Regions from separate parts of the Streptomyces doebereineriae genome, predicted to be linked through region 3. Evidence: riboswitches for the same ligand, from Rfam matches in the RefSeq annotation. Region 3 holds a riboswitch; each other region holds the start of a gene.

Region 1 (5,726 bases), on a different contig from region 3:
ACCATCGATCACCGCAAGACCTTGTGCACCGTCGCACAATCTCCTCGGGAGGCCTCCTTGCACCGCCGTCGTCGCACCGCGCTCGTCCTCTCCGCCGCGCTCGCCGCCGCGGCACCCCTGCTCACCGCGTGCGGAAGCGACGCGCATCCCGGCGCCGCAGCCGTCGTCGGCGGGCAGCGGATCACCGTCGCGCAGCTGGAGAACCGGGTGACCGAGGTGCGTGACGCCCAGCGGGCGGCCGTCACCGACGAGGCGCAGTACGCGCAGGCCATCGCCAAGACCGGCACCCTCACCCGCGACGTCCTGCACGGCATGGTCCTCGACCAGGTGCTGCACCGGGCGGCCGAGAACGCGGGCGTGTCCGTCAACCGCAAGGAAGTCCAGGAGCTGCGCTCCGGCCTGGAGGAGCAGGCGGGCGGCGCCAAGGGCCTGGAGACGGCATGGCTCCAGCAGTACGGCATCGCCCCGGAACGCCTCGACGAGAACCTCCTCCTCCAGCTGGAAGCCCAGAAACTCGCCGGGAAGCTCGGCACCGGCACCGGCGACCCCGCCTTCTGGAACGCCCTGAGCAAGGCGTCCAAGCAACTTGACGTCGACCTCAACCCGCGCTACGGCACCTGGGACGTCGCGAAGAGCACCCGCGTCGACGCGAAGACCCCGTGGGTGCGGGAGGTCACGACGACGGGGAGCGAGCAGAGCGCGTAGCCGGACCGAGGCAGCCCTCACGGCAGGTGGATGATCGTACGATCACCCCGCCACTCCCTGCCTGTGGACAAACTGATCGCTCCGTCGACGCCGTGCGTTAGCTTCGAACTGTGAACGCAACCGGCTTCGAGCCCGCCCCTGACCAGGACCCCGACACGGCGTCCGCCCCCGGCCGCATCGTCCTGCTCACCACCAGCCACCGCGTCGCCCCCGGCCTGCTGTCCTGGCCCGCCTGGCAGGCGCTGCACGCCGCCGACCGTGTGCTGTGCGCGGACGGAGCCCACCCCCAGCTGCCGTATCTGAGGGAGGCGGGGATAGCGGTCGACGAGACGTCCCCGACCGCCGAGGAGCTGGTCGGAGCGTGCGCGGGTGGACACACGGTGGTCGTCGTGGCCACGGGCGAGGGCGAGCCGGCCCTCACGGACGGTCTGGCACGCCTCGCCGGATCCGGACGGATACAGATGCCCGAGCTGGAGCTGCTCCCCGCCTCCTACGACCTGCCCGGTGCCCGGCTCCTCGACCTCGTCCAGGTCATGGACCGGATCCGCGCCGAGTGCCCGTGGTCCTCCCAGCAGACCCACGAGGGCCTCGCCAAATACGGCATCGAGGAGGCGTACGAACTCGTCGAGGCCATCGAGGAGGGCGACCGCGACGAACTGCGCGAGGAACTCGGGGACGTCCTGCTCCAGGTCGTCTTCCACTCCCGCATCGCCGAGGAGGACCCGGACGCCCCCTTCTCCGTCGACGACGTCGCCGGCGGCATCGTCGCCAAGCTCATCCACCGTCATCCGCACGTCTTCGGCGACGAGACGGCCAGCACGCCGGAGGAGGTCAAGGCGCACTGGCTGCGCACCAAGGCGATAGAGAAGCAGCGCAGTTCGGTGACGGAAGGCATCCCCCTCGGCCAGCCCGGCCTCGCCCTCGCGGCGAAGCTGGCGTCGCGGGTGCGCATGGCCGGCCTGGACGTCCCGCTCCCGAAGACCGAGGGCATCGGTTACGAACTCCTCGTCCTGGCCGCCCGCGCCGAGGCGGAGGGCGTCGACCCGGAGGCGGCCCTGCGTGCGGCGGCCCGCCTGTACCGGGACGCGATCCGGGAGGTCGAGGCACCCCACCCGCCGGATAACGTCAAGGAGTGACCGACCAGCCCCGAGCCAACCCCGCCGGCCCTGCGACCCCCGGCACCCCCGCGTGTCCTGCCGTCCCCGCCGCCGCGACTCCCGCCCCCGAGTTGTTCTCCTGGGAGTTCGCCACCAACCCCTACCCCGCCTACGCCTGGCTCCGCGAGCACGCCCCCGTGCACAGGACCCGGCTGCCCAGCGGGGTGGAGGCCTGGCTGGTCACCCGGTACGCCGATGCCAAGCAGGCCCTCGCCGACCAGCGGCTCAGCAAGAACCCGGCCCACCACGACGAGCCCGCGCACGCCAAGGGCAAAACGGGGATCCCGGGGGAGCGCAAGGCGGAGCTGATGACGCATCTGCTGAACATCGACCCGCCGGATCACACCAGGCTCCGACGGCTCGTCAGCAAGGCGTTCACGCCCAGGAGGGTCGCCGAATTCACGCCGCGAGTGCAGGAGTTGACCGACCGTCTCATCGACGGGTTCGCCGCCACCGGCACCGCCGACCTCATCCACGACTTCGCCTTCCCGCTCCCCATCTACGCGATCTGCGACCTGCTCGGCGTCCCGCGCGAGGACCAGGACGACTTCCGGGACTGGGCGGGCATGATGATCCGTCACGGAGGAGGCCCACGGGGTGGGGTCGCGCGGTCCGTGAAGAAGATGCGCGGCTATCTCGCCGAGCTCATCCACCGGAAGCGGGAAGCGCTGCCCGACGAGCCGGCCCCGGGCGAGGACCTCATCTCCGGGCTGATCCGCGCCTCCGATCACGGCGAGCACCTCACCGAGAACGAGGCCGCGGCAATGGCCTTCATCCTTCTGTTCGCCGGTTTCGAGACCACGGTCAATCTCATCGGCAACGGCGTGTACGCCCTCCTCACCCACCCCGAGCAGCGGAACCGGCTGCAGCAGTCCCTGGCCGACCGGGAAAGAGGCCTTCTGGAGACCGGTGTGGAGGAGCTCCTGCGGTACGACGGCCCGGTCGAGCTGGCCACCTGGCGGTTCGCCACCGAGCCCCTGCGGATCGGCGGTCAGGACATCGCGGCCGGTGACCCGGTGCTCGTCGTGCTCGCGGCGGCGGACCGGGATCCCGAGCGGTTCGCCGACCCCGATGTGCTCGATCTGTCCCGCCGTGACAATCAGCACCTCGGTTACGGCCACGGCATCCACTACTGCCTCGGTGCCCCGCTCGCCCGCCTGGAGGGGCAGACCGCGCTCGCCACCCTCCTCACCCGTCTCCCGGACCTGCAACTCGGGGTGGATTCAGCCGATTTGCGCTGGCGTGGGGGGCTCATCATGCGTGGACTGCGTACTTTGCCCGTGGAGTTCACGCCCGTCCGGTAATCGACCGAGGGGTCCGGCCTATCCCCGCGCGGGGCCGCGTAAACATGACGCGACCTCAAGTCTGTGATCTTCACGTGATCTACGCGGCATTAACTTGTGACAAGTGATCGAACCCCTATACGTTCACGGACCAGCGCGGTGCCCTGCAACATCCGCCGCGCAGGTCCCTGCTCTCTCGGGAAAGGTCCCCTCATGCTCTCCGGGAACGGTCGTCACCGTCGCCCCCGTCAGGCTCCGGCTCTCCTCATTGCGGCCGGTGTGACGGGATCCGCCATCGCGATCCCACTGCTTGGAGCGACCGGAGCGAGCGCCGCCACCGGCACCACCTGGGACCGGGTCGCGGAGTGCGAGAGCGGCGGCTCCTGGAGCGCGAACGACGGCAACGGCTACTACGGCGGCCTCCAGATGTCCCAGGAGAACTGGGAGAAGTACGGCGGCCTCGAGTACGCCAAGACCGCGGACCTGGCCAGCCGCAACCAGCAGATAGCCGTGGCCGAGAAGCTCCTCGCGGACCAGGGCATCGCCGCATGGCCGACCTGCGGTCTGCTCAACGGTCTCAGCAAGGACTCGGGCTCGGCGGATGTCGACACGGGTCTGGAGAGCGGGACGCCCTCGGCTTCGGCCTCCGGCTCGTCGGAATCATCCGATTCGTCCGGTTCCTCCAACTCGTCGGGCTCCGAGGAGTCTTCCGGTCTGCTCGACGCGCTGGACGGCTCGTCCGCGACTCCCTCGCCGTCGGCCACCTCCTCCAGCGGCGACGCTGGTTCCGCCAAGTCGGACAAAAAGAACTCTTCGAGTTCCGAAGGTTCCGCCACGGAAGAAGCGCAGCCTTCCGACAGCTCGCCCGTGGTGAGTCCAGAAGAGGATGAAGCGGACAAGTCGTGGCAGGAGGGCAGCTCTTCGGCCCTCGTGGACGTCGGCGCCCTCGGCTCCGGCAAGCACCGGGGCGGCAGCGCCGAGGGGAGTGCGACGAAGAGCACGGCTTCCGCCACGGTCGGCCGGCACGCCGCCCGTACCTACACCGTCCAGGAGGGCGACTCCCTCGCCTCCATCGCCGACTCCCTTGGCCTCGACGGCGGATGGCGCGCCCTCTACGCCGAGAACAAGGACCGTATCGGGGCCGACCCGAGCAACATCGTCGCCGGTCAGGCGCTCGACACAGGGGTTGAATAGGGCTGAAAAGCCCAGAAAAACAGCGGGAGTTCACGTCACACTTCGCACCGAATGTCCACTTTGGTGAAAGTGTGGGATGAGTCTCAGAAGCCCTGATCGTCTTTGAAATTCCGCCGAACGCGTGTCTACGGTCGTGACCGCTCGGCAACCCGAGCCCCGTCTGTCGCAACGCCGAATCCTGCCAGCGGCCGTACGGGAACAGTCGTCGCGTCAAGCGCCGTAGGCAGGAGCGGGGGACCCAAGGTAAGCGCCGGACCCAGCAGTTCACGCTGGACCGGCTTGGGGTGAAGCCGCGCACCGCAGGGTGCGCGACCGGGCAACTCAACCGGCCCGAACCCGACAGCTCACCTCGCAGGCGTCGGTGAGGGGATCCACCATGCTGTTTTCCGGTAAGGGCAAGCACCGTCGTCCGTCCAAGGCCACCCGCGCCGCCGCGCTCGCCGGTGTCACCGGTGTCGCCATCGCCGCCCCGCTGATGGCGGCCGGCAACGCCTCCGCCGCCACCGCCTCCGAGTGGGACACCGTCGCCCAGTGCGAGTCCGGCGGCAACTGGTCCATCAACACCGGCAACGGCTACTACGGCGGTCTCCAGTTCTCGGCCTCCACCTGGGCCGCGTACGGCGGCACGCAGTACGCCGCGCAGGCCAACCAGGCCAGCAAGTCCCAGCAGATCGCCGTCGCCGAGAAGGTCCTCGCCTCGCAGGGCAAGGGTGCCTGGCCGGTCTGCGGCACGGGCCTGTCCAGCGCCACCTACAGCGGCGGCAGCAGCTCGTCCTCCTCCAACAGCTCCTCGAACACGAGCAGCCGTTCGACCGAGGAGCAGAGCGCCTCCCGTTCGACCGACCGCCCGGCGGCCAAGAAGACCGTCACCACCCCGACCGGCAAGAAGGTCAAGAAGGGCGACGGCGAGTACAAGGTCGTCAAGGGTGACACCCTCAGCTCGATCGCCGAGAAGCACCAGGTCAAGGGCGGCTGGCAGAAGCTGTTCAAGCTGAACAAGGACATCATCACCGACGCCGACTTCATCTACCCGGGTCAGCAGCTGCACCTGAAGTAAGACCCAGCCGAACCACAGCGCCCTCACATCCGTGTCCTTCATGATGAAGGCCTCGTGAGGGTCCCCCCCCGTCCCCACGGGCTCCCCGCTCCGGTGCGTGTTCCCCCGTACGCACCGGAGCGGGGTTTTTCATGCGCCGCTGCCGGGACGTCTTTGTTCAGTTCAGAAACAATTTACTCTCGGTTCTGTCCACGGGGCGGTCCACACGGTGGCCGATCCACCGGAGCCGGTTAGGCTCGGTCTCGCAGAACCCACCGCGGTCCCGGCGGACCGTGTCACACCCCAAGAAGGAGATGCTCGTGCCGTCCATCGACGTCGTCGTAGCCCGGG
Region 2 (5,726 bases), on a different contig from region 3:
GCAGCCGCTCGCGGATCTCGGGGGTCAGGCCGAGGCCCTCCTCCAGATACACCTCGACGCTGCCCCATGTCTCGTCGATGGTCTCGAAGGCCGCTGACAGATACTCGGCGCGCGCCTCGAAGAGGGGACTGAGCAGCTCCATGACCTCGGGGGAGTAGGCGTCGGCTGAGGTGCTGGTGCGGCGCACCTTGTAGCGGCGGTGCTTGGCGTTCGACTCCAGGTAGTCGGCGACGATCGCCTCGCGCTCCACGCCCAGGGCGAGCAGGGTCACCGCGATGGACAGACCCGCGCGGTCCTTGCCGGCCGCGCAGTGCATGAGGGCGGGCACGCTGTCCTCGGCGAGGGAGCGCAGCACCTGGGAGTGCTCGCCGGTGCGCTCCTTGATCATCGTGCGGTAGGAGTTGATCATCCGCTGCGCGGCCTTGCCGTCGCCGAGGAGCTCGCGGAGCTGCTCTATGTCCCCGTCGCGGACCATCTTCCAGAACCAGGTGCCCTCCGCCGGGTCGCTCAGCGGCAGGTTCACATTGGCGACGCCCGGCAGGTCGACGTCCGGGCCCTCCAGCTTCTGGTCCGCCGCGTTGCGGAAGTCGAAGATCGTGTGCAGACCCAGGGAGGCCAGGAAGGCCGCGTCGTCCTCCGTCGCGTGTGCGAGGTGACCGCTGCGGAACAGCACGCCGTAGCGCACCCGCCGTCCGTCCGCCGTCGGCAGTCCGCCCACGTCACGGAAGTTGCGGACACCTGCCAGTTCCGGTTCGGTCGACGGGATCTGCTGCGTCACGGGGGCTCCTCCCAGCCGGGCTCCGCCGACGCTGCTCGTCGACGGGCACGCTCTCGACCATACGACATGGGTTCCTGGGGCAATGAGTTGTCCACAGGGCCCGTAATGACTTGTCCACAGCCGTTGCACCGGGGCGGGTGGACATTGATGATGTTGGTGCCTGAGTGCACCTGTTGGCACCTGTTCGAATCTGTGAGGGAAGCACGATGCTGGAGATCGCCGAGAACGGCCGTACATGGATTCTGTCCGGCCCTGCCAGCAGTTACGCCCTGCACCTCACCGCCGAGGACGAGCTGCTGCACCTGCACTGGGGTCCGCGGATCGCCCTCGCCGACGCCGAGGCCCTCGCGGTGAGCCCGCTGCCCGATTACCGGCCGTTCGAGGCCCCGCTCGACGGACGCGAGGAGTACCCCGTCGAGGGCGGCCCTCGCTTCACACGCCCGGCCCTGTCCGTGCGCACCGACGAGCGGCGCGGCACCGAGTGGAGCTTCGAGGCGTACGACACCGAGGGTGACGAGCTGCGGCTGCGGTTCCGCGACGGCGGACTGACCGTCACGCTGCACTACCGGATGCGCCACGACGTCCTGGAGCGCTGGGTGACCCTGGACAACCAGGGACCGGCGCCCGTCGAGCTGCTGCGCGCCGACTCCGCCACCTGGACCCTGCCCGACCGGGAGGACGGCTGGCGGCTGTCCCAGCTGCACGGCCGCTGGGCCGCCGAGTCCCTGCTCACGCAGACCCCCCTCACCTACGGCGAGAAGGTCATCGGCAGCCGTCGCGGCCACACCGGGCACCAGCACCTGCCCTGGGTCGCCCTCGACACCGACGCCACCGAGGAGCGGGGCGAGGTCTACGGGGTCGCCCTCGGCTGGTCGGGGTCCTGGCGGATCGCCGTCGCGCAACTCCCCGACGCGCGCGTGCAGATCACCGGGGGCGCCGGATACGACGACTCGGGTCTGCTCCGGCTGGCGGCCGGGGAGTCGTTCACGACCCCTGTCTTCGCCGGTCTCTGGAGCGACGGCGGGTTCGGCGGGGCGAGCCGCGCCTGGCACGCCTACCAGCGGGCGTACGTCATCCCGGGCGCGGACCAGGACCGTCCCGTGCTGTTCAACTCCTGGGAGGCCACCAACTTCGACATCTCCGAGGAGCAGCAGGGCACCCTCGCCCGGCGGGCCGCGGCGATGGGCGTCGAGCTGTTCGTGGTCGACGACGGCTGGTTCGGTGCCCGCACCAGTGACCGGGCCGGGCTGGGCGACTGGGCCCCCAACCCCGACCGCTTCCCGAACGGCCTCAAGCCGCTCGGTGAGTACGTGCACGGGCTCGGCATGCAGTTCGGCATCTGGGTCGAGCCGGAGATGATCAACCCGGACAGCGAGCTGTACCGTGCCCACCCGGACTGGGTGCAGTACCAAGCAGGACGAAAGCGGACGGAGTTCCGCAATCAGCTCGTGCTGAACCTCGCGCGCGAGGACGTCCAGGAGTACCTGTGGGGGCAGCTCGACACCTTGCTCTCCTCGGCCCCGATCGACTATGTGAAGTGGGACTTCAACCGCTGCTTCACGGACGCGGGCTGGCCCGGCGACCCTTATCCGCAGCGTCTGTGGGTCGACCATGTACGCGGCTTCTATGCCCTTTTGGACCGCTTGCGGGAAGCCCACCCGGGCGTCGCCTTCGAGTCCTGCTCGGGTGGCGGCGGCAGGATCGACCTCGGGGTGCTCAGCCGCACCGACCAGGTGTGGACCTCGGACAACACCGACCCGCTCGACCGCCTGGCCATTCAGTACGGCTTCAGTCAGATCCACCCCGCGCGCGTGATGGCCGCCTGGGTCACCGACAGCCCCAATACCCAGCTCAACGACCGGGTGAGCTCGCTGCGGTTCCGGTTCGTGAGCGCGATGGCCGGGGTGCTCGGGGTCGGCGGGGACCTCGCGGAGTGGACCGAGGAGGAGCTCGCCGAGGCCGGGCGGTGGGTGGCTCTCTACAAGGAGATCCGGCCCTTGGTGCAGCGCGGCGACCTCTACCGGCTGAGGCCTCCGCGGGGCGGCCTGAGTGCGGTGCAGTACGTCCTCGGGGGCGAGTCCGTCGTCCTCGCCTGGCTCCAGGCGCAGCAGTACGGCGAGCCGGTCCCGGCGTTGCGGCTGCGTGGACTCGACCCGACGGCGTCGTACGAATGCCCCGAAACGGGCGAAGTGCACCGAGGGGCCGTATTGCTGCATCACGGACTTCGTACCGGTTTGCGCGGCGACCTCGATGCGACGGTTATCCGACTGCGTCGCATCTAGGGCTTCTGTCCGAATTAATAGCTTCCTTCCAACTCCTTCCGGAATCAGGGTTCCTGTGAATTCGTGACGTGAGGAGCGTCATATCCGTGACGGTGTGTCGCCCGTCATGTTCACGTAATTCGCAGGTTCTACAAGGGGATTCAGGCCGGGTAATGGGCGCCCGATCCACGCAGCGTGACCGGTAATTCTCTTAAGGGATCAACAGGAACGCATACACAGGGAACCTCTCACTTGTCCCTTTGCGTCTTGTTCGCTTACGTTCGCCACCGATCCGGTCGGACGCCCAATCCTGCCGCCGAACGGATTCCGCTCACTCACTCACCCGTGCACGGCAGGAGCGGGGGACCCACAGGTAGTTTCGCCTGTTCCGGTCTCCGGAACGGCTTGGGGTTAAGTCGCGTCTCGACGCGGCCGGGCATCTCCAGCTCGCACCCGACAGCTCACCTCGCAGGCGCCGGAGAGGAATTCACCATGCCCGCGAAGGGTAAGCACCGCCGTCCGAAGTCCCAGCGCTTCACCCGCTCGATAGCCGTTGCCGGAACCGGAGGCGCCGCTCTCGCACTCCCGTTCATGGGGGCCACCGGCGCTCACGCCGCCACCCCCCAGTCCGTGTCGGAAAAGGCCGTTCAGTCGCTTCCGGTCGCGCAGAAGTCCGCTGAAAAGACGGCCGCGAAGACCTCGACTGTGCGCACCTATTCGGTGCGCGTCGGCGACTATCTTTCGAAGATCGCCGATGAGCAGAACGTCAGCGGTGGCTGGAAGAAGCTCTACGCCGACAACCGCTCGGCCATCGGAGACGACCCGTCGCTGATCCACCCCGGTCTGAAGCTCTCGATCGGCAAGAAGGCCAGGACGAGCACCACGAAGACCGAGTCCTCCGCTTCCTCGTCCTCCTCGAAGGCGAAGAAGACGGAGAAGGCGGCGTCGAAGTCGTCCTCGAACTCGACGGCCGCCACCCAGAGCTCCGCCACCACCAGCTCCAGTGGCTACACCCTTCCGGTCACCGGCGCCACCATCGGCACCGGTTACCGCGTGGCGGGCAGCATGTGGTCCAGCGGCTACCACACCGGCGTCGACTTCGTCGTCCCGACCGGCACCTCGCTCAAGGCCGTGGCCGCGGGCACGGTCGTCTCCGCGGGCTGGGGCGGCGCCTACGGCAACCAGGTCGTCATCAAGCTCAACGACGGCTACTACGCGCAGTACGCCCACCTGTCGCAGCTCTCCGTCTCGGCCGGACAGGCCGTGACCGAGGGTCAGCAGATCGGCCTGTCCGGCGCGACCGGCAATGTCACCGGCCCGCACCTGCACTTCGAGATCCGCACCACGCCGGACTACGGCTCCGACGTGGACCCGGTCGCCTACCTCCGTTCGAAGGGTGTCGCCGTCGGCTGACAACGCCCCCCTGTGCCACCGAAGGCCGGACCCCGATCCCCGGGTCCGGCCTTCGGTGTTCCCGGTCTGAGCCGGTCCGCGCCTTCATGATCACTTCATTGCGTTCTTGTGGCAGGCGCGCTCAGGGCGTCGACAGGCGGGGGAGGGTGGGGACAGAGTGAACTCCGTAGTGGGGCAAGCGCTTTCTAGACTGTGGGAGGTCACTGTGTCCGGCGACCCACTCTCTGCAATCCACGTACCCCGACTGTCGCCTGGGCTCCGAGACCCCTCGTGCGCCCGGGCCGTCCCCGGAAGGAACGCTCTCGCATGACGACCACCCGTAGAGCCTTCGGAGCCCTCGCCGCCGGCACCGCCCTGGCCGCCCTCGCCCCCGCGGTCACCGCGAGCGCCTCGCCCCGCCACCGTCGCCTCATCGCCCACGACGACTTCCGCCACGGCCTCGGTCGCTGGGCCGTCGAACTGGAGCAGGGCGGCACGGTCACCGCGCAGCGCGGGGTGTTGGAGGTCGACGTGCCCGCGGGCGCGACGATCTGGTTCAGGCAGCCACTCGAAGGGCCGTACGTCCTGGAGTACACCGCCACACCCGTCTCCGCGGGCGGGGCCAACGACCGGGTGTCCGACCTGAACAATTTCTGGAACGCGGTCGACGTCCGGTCCCCCGACGACCTCTTCGCCACCCGGCGGGGCGGGGCGCTCGCGGAGTACGACTACCTGAAGACGTACTACTCGGGCTACGGCGCCAACTACAACACCACGACACGGCTGCGCCGATACGTCGGGGAGCCCGGTGTGCGACCGCTGATCTACGACTACACCGAGCCGCTGCTCACCGCGAACGAGCCGAACCGGGTGCGGATCGTCTCCGACGGCTCCAAGGTGCAGTGGTGGAACAACGGGCGACTCGTCTTCGACTACAACGACCCGGAGCCTTATACGACTGGGCACTTCGCGTTCCGGACCACGTGGAGCCACTTCCGTATCAGCGACTTCAGGGTATGGCGGTCGCAGCGTCAACGTTCCCGATGAGAGACCTATTCCTTGTTTGGTGAACACTTTAGGAGTGGCTTATCTCACCGCCCGTCAAGCCCTTCCTACGGTCGCGTAGGTCACATTCGAAGGTGAATCATGAACGGCTGTGGCAGACGATTCGAAGGATGACAGCAGTTCAGTGATCGGGTCGTACGTGGCGGTGGGGGACAGCTTCACCGAGGGCGTCGGCGACCCCGGCCCCGACGGGGCGTTCGTCGGATGGGCCGACCGGTTCGCGGTACTTC
Region 3 (5,726 bases):
GGTGTCGCGGCGGCGGGTGAGGAGTTCGGTGACGACCTCGGGGTCGAGCGCGGTGCCGCCGGCCGCGACCCGCTCCAGCGCGTCGAGGAACTCGTCGACCCGGCCGACCCGGTCCTTCAGGAGATAGCCGACCCCGCTGCTGCCACCGCCCAGCAGTTCGGCGGCGTACGACTCCTCGACGTACTGCGAGAGCACCAGCACAGGGAGTCCGGGGATCCGCTCCCGCGCCTCGAGGGCGGCCCGCAGCCCCTCGTCGCGGAAGCCGGGCGGCATGCGCACGTCGAGCACCGCCACGTCCGGCCGGTGCTCCAGCACAGCGGGCAGGATCTCCGGACCGGTGCCGACGACGGCCACCACCTCGTGCCCGGAGGACGTCAGCAGGAGGACGAGCCCCTCTCTCAGGAGGGCGTTGTCCTCGGCGATCACCACACGCACGGCAGCTCCACATCGATCACGGTCGGGCCCCCGGCGGGGCTGGTCACTTCGAAGGTCCCGTCGAGCGCGGCGACCCTGCGCCGCATCCCGAGCAGCCCTGAACCCGCGGACTCGTCGGCGCCGCCCCGGCCCTCGTCCCGCACCCGCACGGTCAGGCCGCGCCGGGTACGGGCGAGCCGGACCTCGGCACGGTCCGCCCCGCTGTACTTGGCCACATTGGTGAGGGACTCGGCGACCACGAAGTAGGCCGCGGCCTCCACCGCCGCGGGCGCCCGGGTGCCCGCCTCCAGACCGCCGTCCTCGACGCCGACCGTGAGCCCGCTGCTCGACGCCAGGGCCCGCACCGCACCGACGAGACCCCGGTCGGTGAGGATCGGCGGATGGATGCCGCGCACCACCTGCCGCAGCTCCGTCAGCGCCTGTTCGGCCTGGTCCTGGGCGTCGTCCAGCAGTCTGCGGGCGGCGTCGGGGTCACGGTCGTAGGCCCGCTTGGCGAGTCCGATCCGCATCGAGAGCGCAACGAGGTTGGCCTGGGCACCGTCGTGCAGGTCCCGCTCGATGCGGCGCAGTTCGGCCTCGTGTGCGGCGATGGCGTCGGCCCGGGTCTCCTTCAGCTCCTCGACCCGCCGGGCCAGCCTGGCCTTCGGGGAGGGCATGAGCAGCGCGGTCGACCAACGGGCCTCGGTGTCCGCGAGCTTCACGATCAGCGGCAGGACGACCGGGCTGCGGCGCAGGGCCCCGGCCCACACACCGTCGACCACCAGGCCGAGGGGCCACAGCGGGAGGGCGAGGGCGAGGAGGGCGCCGTAGAGGTAATAGGCGACCATCCAGCGCAAGTCCCTGAGCGTGCCGGGGTCCTGCACGGAAATCCGCAGCTGCTCGCGGAGCGTGCCGGTCATCGGCGGGTACGCCTCGGGGATCTCCCTGCCCGTCCACAGGGCGGTCAGGTTGCGCTTGGCGCCGGCGATCCGCCGTATCAGCAGCACGGCCTCGGGCAGCAGCCAGCAGCCGACCACGGCGACCGTCCCGATGGCGGCGATCAGCAGCACGGTGATGAAGATGTACACGCCGAAGCACATCGCCGCGGCCACCACGAGGTGCACCGTCGCCATCGCCGCACGCTGCACCGACTTCCACATGCGGCTCACGCTAGATGATCGAGCCCGGGCGCACGGTGTAGCCCGCTACACCATCGGGACGCCCGAGCGGGGCTCACTCCGGGCGGCCGTCGTGACCGTCGCCGTGGTCGCGGACCCAGTTCCGGTGGGCGTTCGATCCCTCGCGGCCGGGAGAGAGCTTCAGTACGGCCCCGTCGTCGATCTGCTCCAGGCTCGTCACCACATAGGGAGAACCCGCCCGCACTGCCAGCCGGATGCTGCCGTTGCCGAACTCCGTCACCCGCAGGGTCCGGCCGCCGGAGAGCGGGATGTCCCGCTTGTCGATCTCCACCGGTCGCTCGTCGTCTGCCGCCATGACCCCCTCCTCGCTTCCGTGAGGGGCGCCACGGTACGCCGCCCTCGCCGGGCCGACCGGACCCGCGCCGCCTGCACAAGGGACCCGCTCCTCCCGTCCGGCAGCGCACGGTCACACCCCGCAGAGGCCGCCCACTTACGGCAGTCCGGCGAATCCCCGCCCCCCGGCCGTGCCGGGGCGCGGTGGTCCGCTCCACGGGTCCGGCCCCGGAGGCCGTCCTCGACACCATGGTGAACCGGCTCGGCGTCTCCGTCCCGGCCGCGCACAAGCTCGCCGAGGAGACCCGGCCGCCTCCGAAACAATCCTGGCGCGAACCACCCCGCGGATGACGTATGCTGGTCACACAACGACGCGGGGTGGAGCAGCTCGGTAGCTCGCTGGGCTCATAACCCAGAGGTCGCAGGTTCAAATCCTGTCCCCGCTACTCACGGCTCAGGGCCGGAGTCCAGTTACTGGACTCCGGCCCTGAGTGTTTCCCCCGGTCGGGCCACCCCGCTCGCCTCCCGCTCCCGCTCCGGGAAACCTGGAGGCGTGGAGCAGGAGGGGCCGATCTCGTACGCGCGCACCTTCGTTCGCCTGCTCCCGGCGCTGCTGCTCGTCGCGGGTGGGTGCTACGACTACCTCACACCGTCCCAGTTCTCCGCCGCGCCCCTCTTCACCGCCGCGCCTCTGGTCGCGGCCCCGCTCTACTCCAGGCGCGGCACCGTCCTCACCGGCCTCGCGACCGTCCTCGTCGTCCTCGCGGTCCACCTGCGGCTCGGCATCCTCCTCGAAGTCGACGCCGTCACCGAGACGGTCACCGTGGTGACGGTCGCCGTCCTCGCGGTCCTCATCAATCTCCTCGTCCGCCGCAGCAGCGAACGCCTCGCCTCCCAGCGCGAGATCGCCGAGGCCGCACAGCGGGCGGTGCTGCCCGGGCCCGCCGGGCGGATCGGCGGGTTCGACATCGCGGTGCGCTACGAGGCGGCCCAGGCGGACGCGTTCATCGGCGGGGACCTGTACGCCGTGCAGGACAGCCCGCACGGCGTACGGATGATCGTCGGGGACGTGCGCGGCAAGGGGATGGGGGCGGTGGCGGCCGTCGCGATCGTCATCGGGGCGTTCCGGGAGGCCGCCGAGCGGGAGACCACGCTGGAGGCCGTCGCCCGGCGGCTGGAGCGGGCGCTGGCGCGGGAGGCGACGCGGCGGGACAGCGTCGAGGTCTTCGAGGGGTTCACCACGGCCGTCCTCGCCGAACTCCCGCACGACGACGGGGTCGTACGGATCGTCAACCGCGGGCATCCGCCGCCCCTGCTGCTGCACACCGACGGCACGGTGCGCGCGCTGCCCGCCCAGGACCCCGCGCTGCCGCTCGGCATGGGCGACCTCGGCACCTGGCCCGACCGGGGCGAAAAGTACGGCTTCCCCGGCGGGGCCACACTGCTGCTGTATACGGACGGACTGTCCGAGGCGCGGGACCGGCAGGGGCGGTTCTACGACCCCGAGGCGCGGCTGGCCGGGCGCGCCTTCCGGGAGCCCGGCGCGCTGCTCGCCGCCCTCGTGGGGGAGGCGCGCCGGCATTCCGGTGGCTTCCTCACCGACGACCTGGCGCTGCTCGCCGTGCGACGGCCTTTGTGACGTGGGGTGAGCGGGTGAGCGCCCTCCGCATAACCACTGACGCGCAGTCAAAACCTGTGGGTTGCCTGAGGTGAGGTCAACTCGCCCGTTTTTCACCGTTCATGGGCCGTAAGTCCTGCCGGATTTCGTTAATGATCAAGCGGAACAGCTTGGAATCGGGCCCCCGGGTCTATTAACGTTCGATAACGCAGCGCGGTCGTCCCAGCCGTCACAAGAGATGGCTCCGTGCTCACGCGCCGAATTCCGCAAGGGAACCGGGGAACCACCAACTTGGGGTGAATCGCTCGTACTCCGCCGTGGCAGCACGGCGGGTATACGCGCGTAGGAGACCTTCCTGCTCCGAACCCGTCAGCTAACCCGGTAGGCGAGAAGGAAGGAAAGGAGTGCGCCCACGTGGCGAACCCGCCTGCCCCTGAGGCTCCGTTCGAGCCCGGTCAGCGCAGTACAGACACACTTGTGTACGGCGGCTACCGCGCCGACGACGAGGCCCCGCTGGGGGAGTGGAACCCCACCGCGGAGACCCTCCCCGCCGTACGTGGCCGGCATCGCGTCGCCAAGCAGCGTGGCGGAGGATTCGCCCGCAGCTCCACCGTTCTGGGCGTCGGTGTCATAGCCGCCGTCAGCGCGGGCGGGATGGCCAGCGCCAACACCGGCAAGCCGCCGGTCACGATCTCCATGCCCGACCTGCCCTCCGTGGGTTCGCTCATCTCGGACGACGCCGACTCCGCCGCGGACGACACGAGCGCCTTCAGCAGCGTCGGCGCCACCACCGCCGACACCACCAAGGGCACCTCGGACGCCGGTGAGGCACTGCGCTCGCGCATCCTGGCCCAGGCCGAGCGGCAGCAGGACCAGATCGACACCAAGGCCGCCCAGGCCGTCGCGGCCGCCGCCGAGAAGGAGGCCGACGCGGCCGCCGCCAAGGCGGAGAAGGACGCTCAGGAGAAGGCCGCCGCCGCGAAGAAGAAGGCGGAGGAGGCGGCCGCGAAGAAGGCCGAGGCCGAGCGCCTGGCCGAGCTCGCCAAGCAGTACACGCTGCCGACCTCGTCGTACACCATCACCTCGACCTTCGGTCAGGCCGGTTCGCTGTGGTCCTCCGGCTACCACACGGGCCTCGACTTCGCCGCGCCCACGGGCACGCTCATCAAGGCCATCCACAGCGGCACCATCACCGAGGCCGGCTGGGCCGGTTCCTATGGCTACCGCACGATCCTGACCCTCGACGACGGCACCGAGCTGTGGTTCTGCCACCAGTCCTCGATCAGCGTCAGCGTCGGCCAGAAGGTCAGCACCGGTGACGTCATCGGCCGCGTGGGCGCCACGGGCAACGTGACCGGCGCGCACCTGCACCTGGAGGTCCACCCGGGCGGCTCGGCCGACGGGATCGACCCGATGGCGTGGCTGCGCGGCAAGGGTCTCAACCCCTGAGGTTTACGGCGATTTAGCGCCCGTTGCGGAAGGCGGGCGTCCGCTGCTTGCGTTGACGTAGGACATGACTGCTTCTCCGCTTCGCAAGCTCGGCTCCTCCGACCTCGAGGTCTTCCCGCTCTCCCTCGGCGGCAACGTGTTCGGCTGGACGGCCGACGAGTCCCAGTCCTTCGCCGTCCTCGACGGGTACGCCGCCGCGGGCGGCAACTTCCTCGACACGGCCGACTCCTACTCGGCCTGGGTCGACGGCAACTCCGGCGGTGAGTCCGAGACCGTCATCGGCAAGTGGGTGGCGGCGCGGGGCAACCGCGACGACCTCGTCATCGCCACGAAGGTCAGCCAGCACCCCGACTTCCCCGGCCTGACCGCCACCAACATCAAGGCCGCCGCCGACGCCTCGCTGCAGCGCCTGGGCACCGACCACATCGACCTCTACTACACCCACTTCGACAAGACCGAGGTGCCGGTCGAGGAGATCATCGGCGCGCTGGACGAGCTGGTGAAGGCGGGCAAGGTGCGGGCGATCGGCGCCTCCAACATCTCCGCCGCGCGCCTCGCGGAGTCCCTGGCCTTCTCGGACCGCGAGGGCCTGGCGCGCTATGTAGCCCTGCAGCCCCAGTACAACCTGGTCTCCCGTGACACCTACGAGGGTGAGCTGCAGGCGGTGGCCGCGCGCGAGGGCCTCGCCGCCGTCCCGTACTACGCCCTCGCCTCCGGGTTCCTCACCGGCAAGTACCGCCCCGGCGCGACCGTCGACAGCCCGCGGGCCGCGG

The links. A riboswitch is a leader RNA that binds a small molecule or an ion and turns the genes downstream of it on or off. The one in region 3 is predicted to bind cyclic di-AMP.
Region 1: another riboswitch for cyclic di-AMP. It lies ahead of RNB18_RS48745 (transglycosylase family protein); the one in region 3 lies ahead of RNB18_RS48025 (M23 family metallopeptidase).
Region 2: another riboswitch for cyclic di-AMP. It lies ahead of RNB18_RS24525 (M23 family metallopeptidase); the one in region 3 lies ahead of RNB18_RS48025 (M23 family metallopeptidase).

The regions. Positions count from the first base shown of each region.
Region 1 covers NZ_JAVREZ010000035.1:12,171-17,896, reverse strand. The annotation lists gene RNB18_RS48765 (SurA N-terminal domain-containing protein) at 58-705, shown strand; gene RNB18_RS48760 (nucleoside triphosphate pyrophosphohydrolase) at 816-1,841, shown strand; gene RNB18_RS48755 (cytochrome P450 family protein) at 1,838-3,166, shown strand; gene RNB18_RS48750 (transglycosylase family protein) at 3,359-4,339, shown strand; cyclic di-AMP (ydaO/yuaA leader) riboswitch at 4,545-4,712, shown strand; gene RNB18_RS48745 (transglycosylase family protein) at 4,716-5,396, shown strand; gene eno (phosphopyruvate hydratase) at 5,690-5,726, shown strand, end outside.
Region 2 covers NZ_JAVREZ010000008.1:280,945-286,670, reverse strand. The annotation lists gene RNB18_RS24535 (tyrosine-protein phosphatase) at 1-778, opposite strand, end outside; gene RNB18_RS24530 (alpha-galactosidase) at 985-3,060, shown strand; cyclic di-AMP (ydaO/yuaA leader) riboswitch at 3,358-3,529, shown strand; gene RNB18_RS24525 (M23 family metallopeptidase) at 3,532-4,452, shown strand; gene RNB18_RS24520 (DUF6250 domain-containing protein) at 4,759-5,478, shown strand; gene RNB18_RS24515 (SGNH/GDSL hydrolase family protein) at 5,621-5,726, shown strand, end outside.
Region 3 covers NZ_JAVREZ010000032.1:64,481-70,206, forward strand. The annotation lists gene RNB18_RS48000 (response regulator transcription factor) at 1-435, opposite strand, end outside; gene RNB18_RS48005 (sensor histidine kinase) at 423-1,574, opposite strand; gene RNB18_RS48010 (hypothetical protein) at 1,648-1,908, opposite strand; tRNA gene RNB18_RS48015 (tRNA-Met) at 2,259-2,332, shown strand; gene RNB18_RS48020 (PP2C family protein-serine/threonine phosphatase) at 2,440-3,525, shown strand; cyclic di-AMP (ydaO/yuaA leader) riboswitch at 3,750-3,907, shown strand; gene RNB18_RS48025 (M23 family metallopeptidase) at 3,919-4,953, shown strand; gene RNB18_RS48030 (aldo/keto reductase) at 5,018-5,726, shown strand, end outside.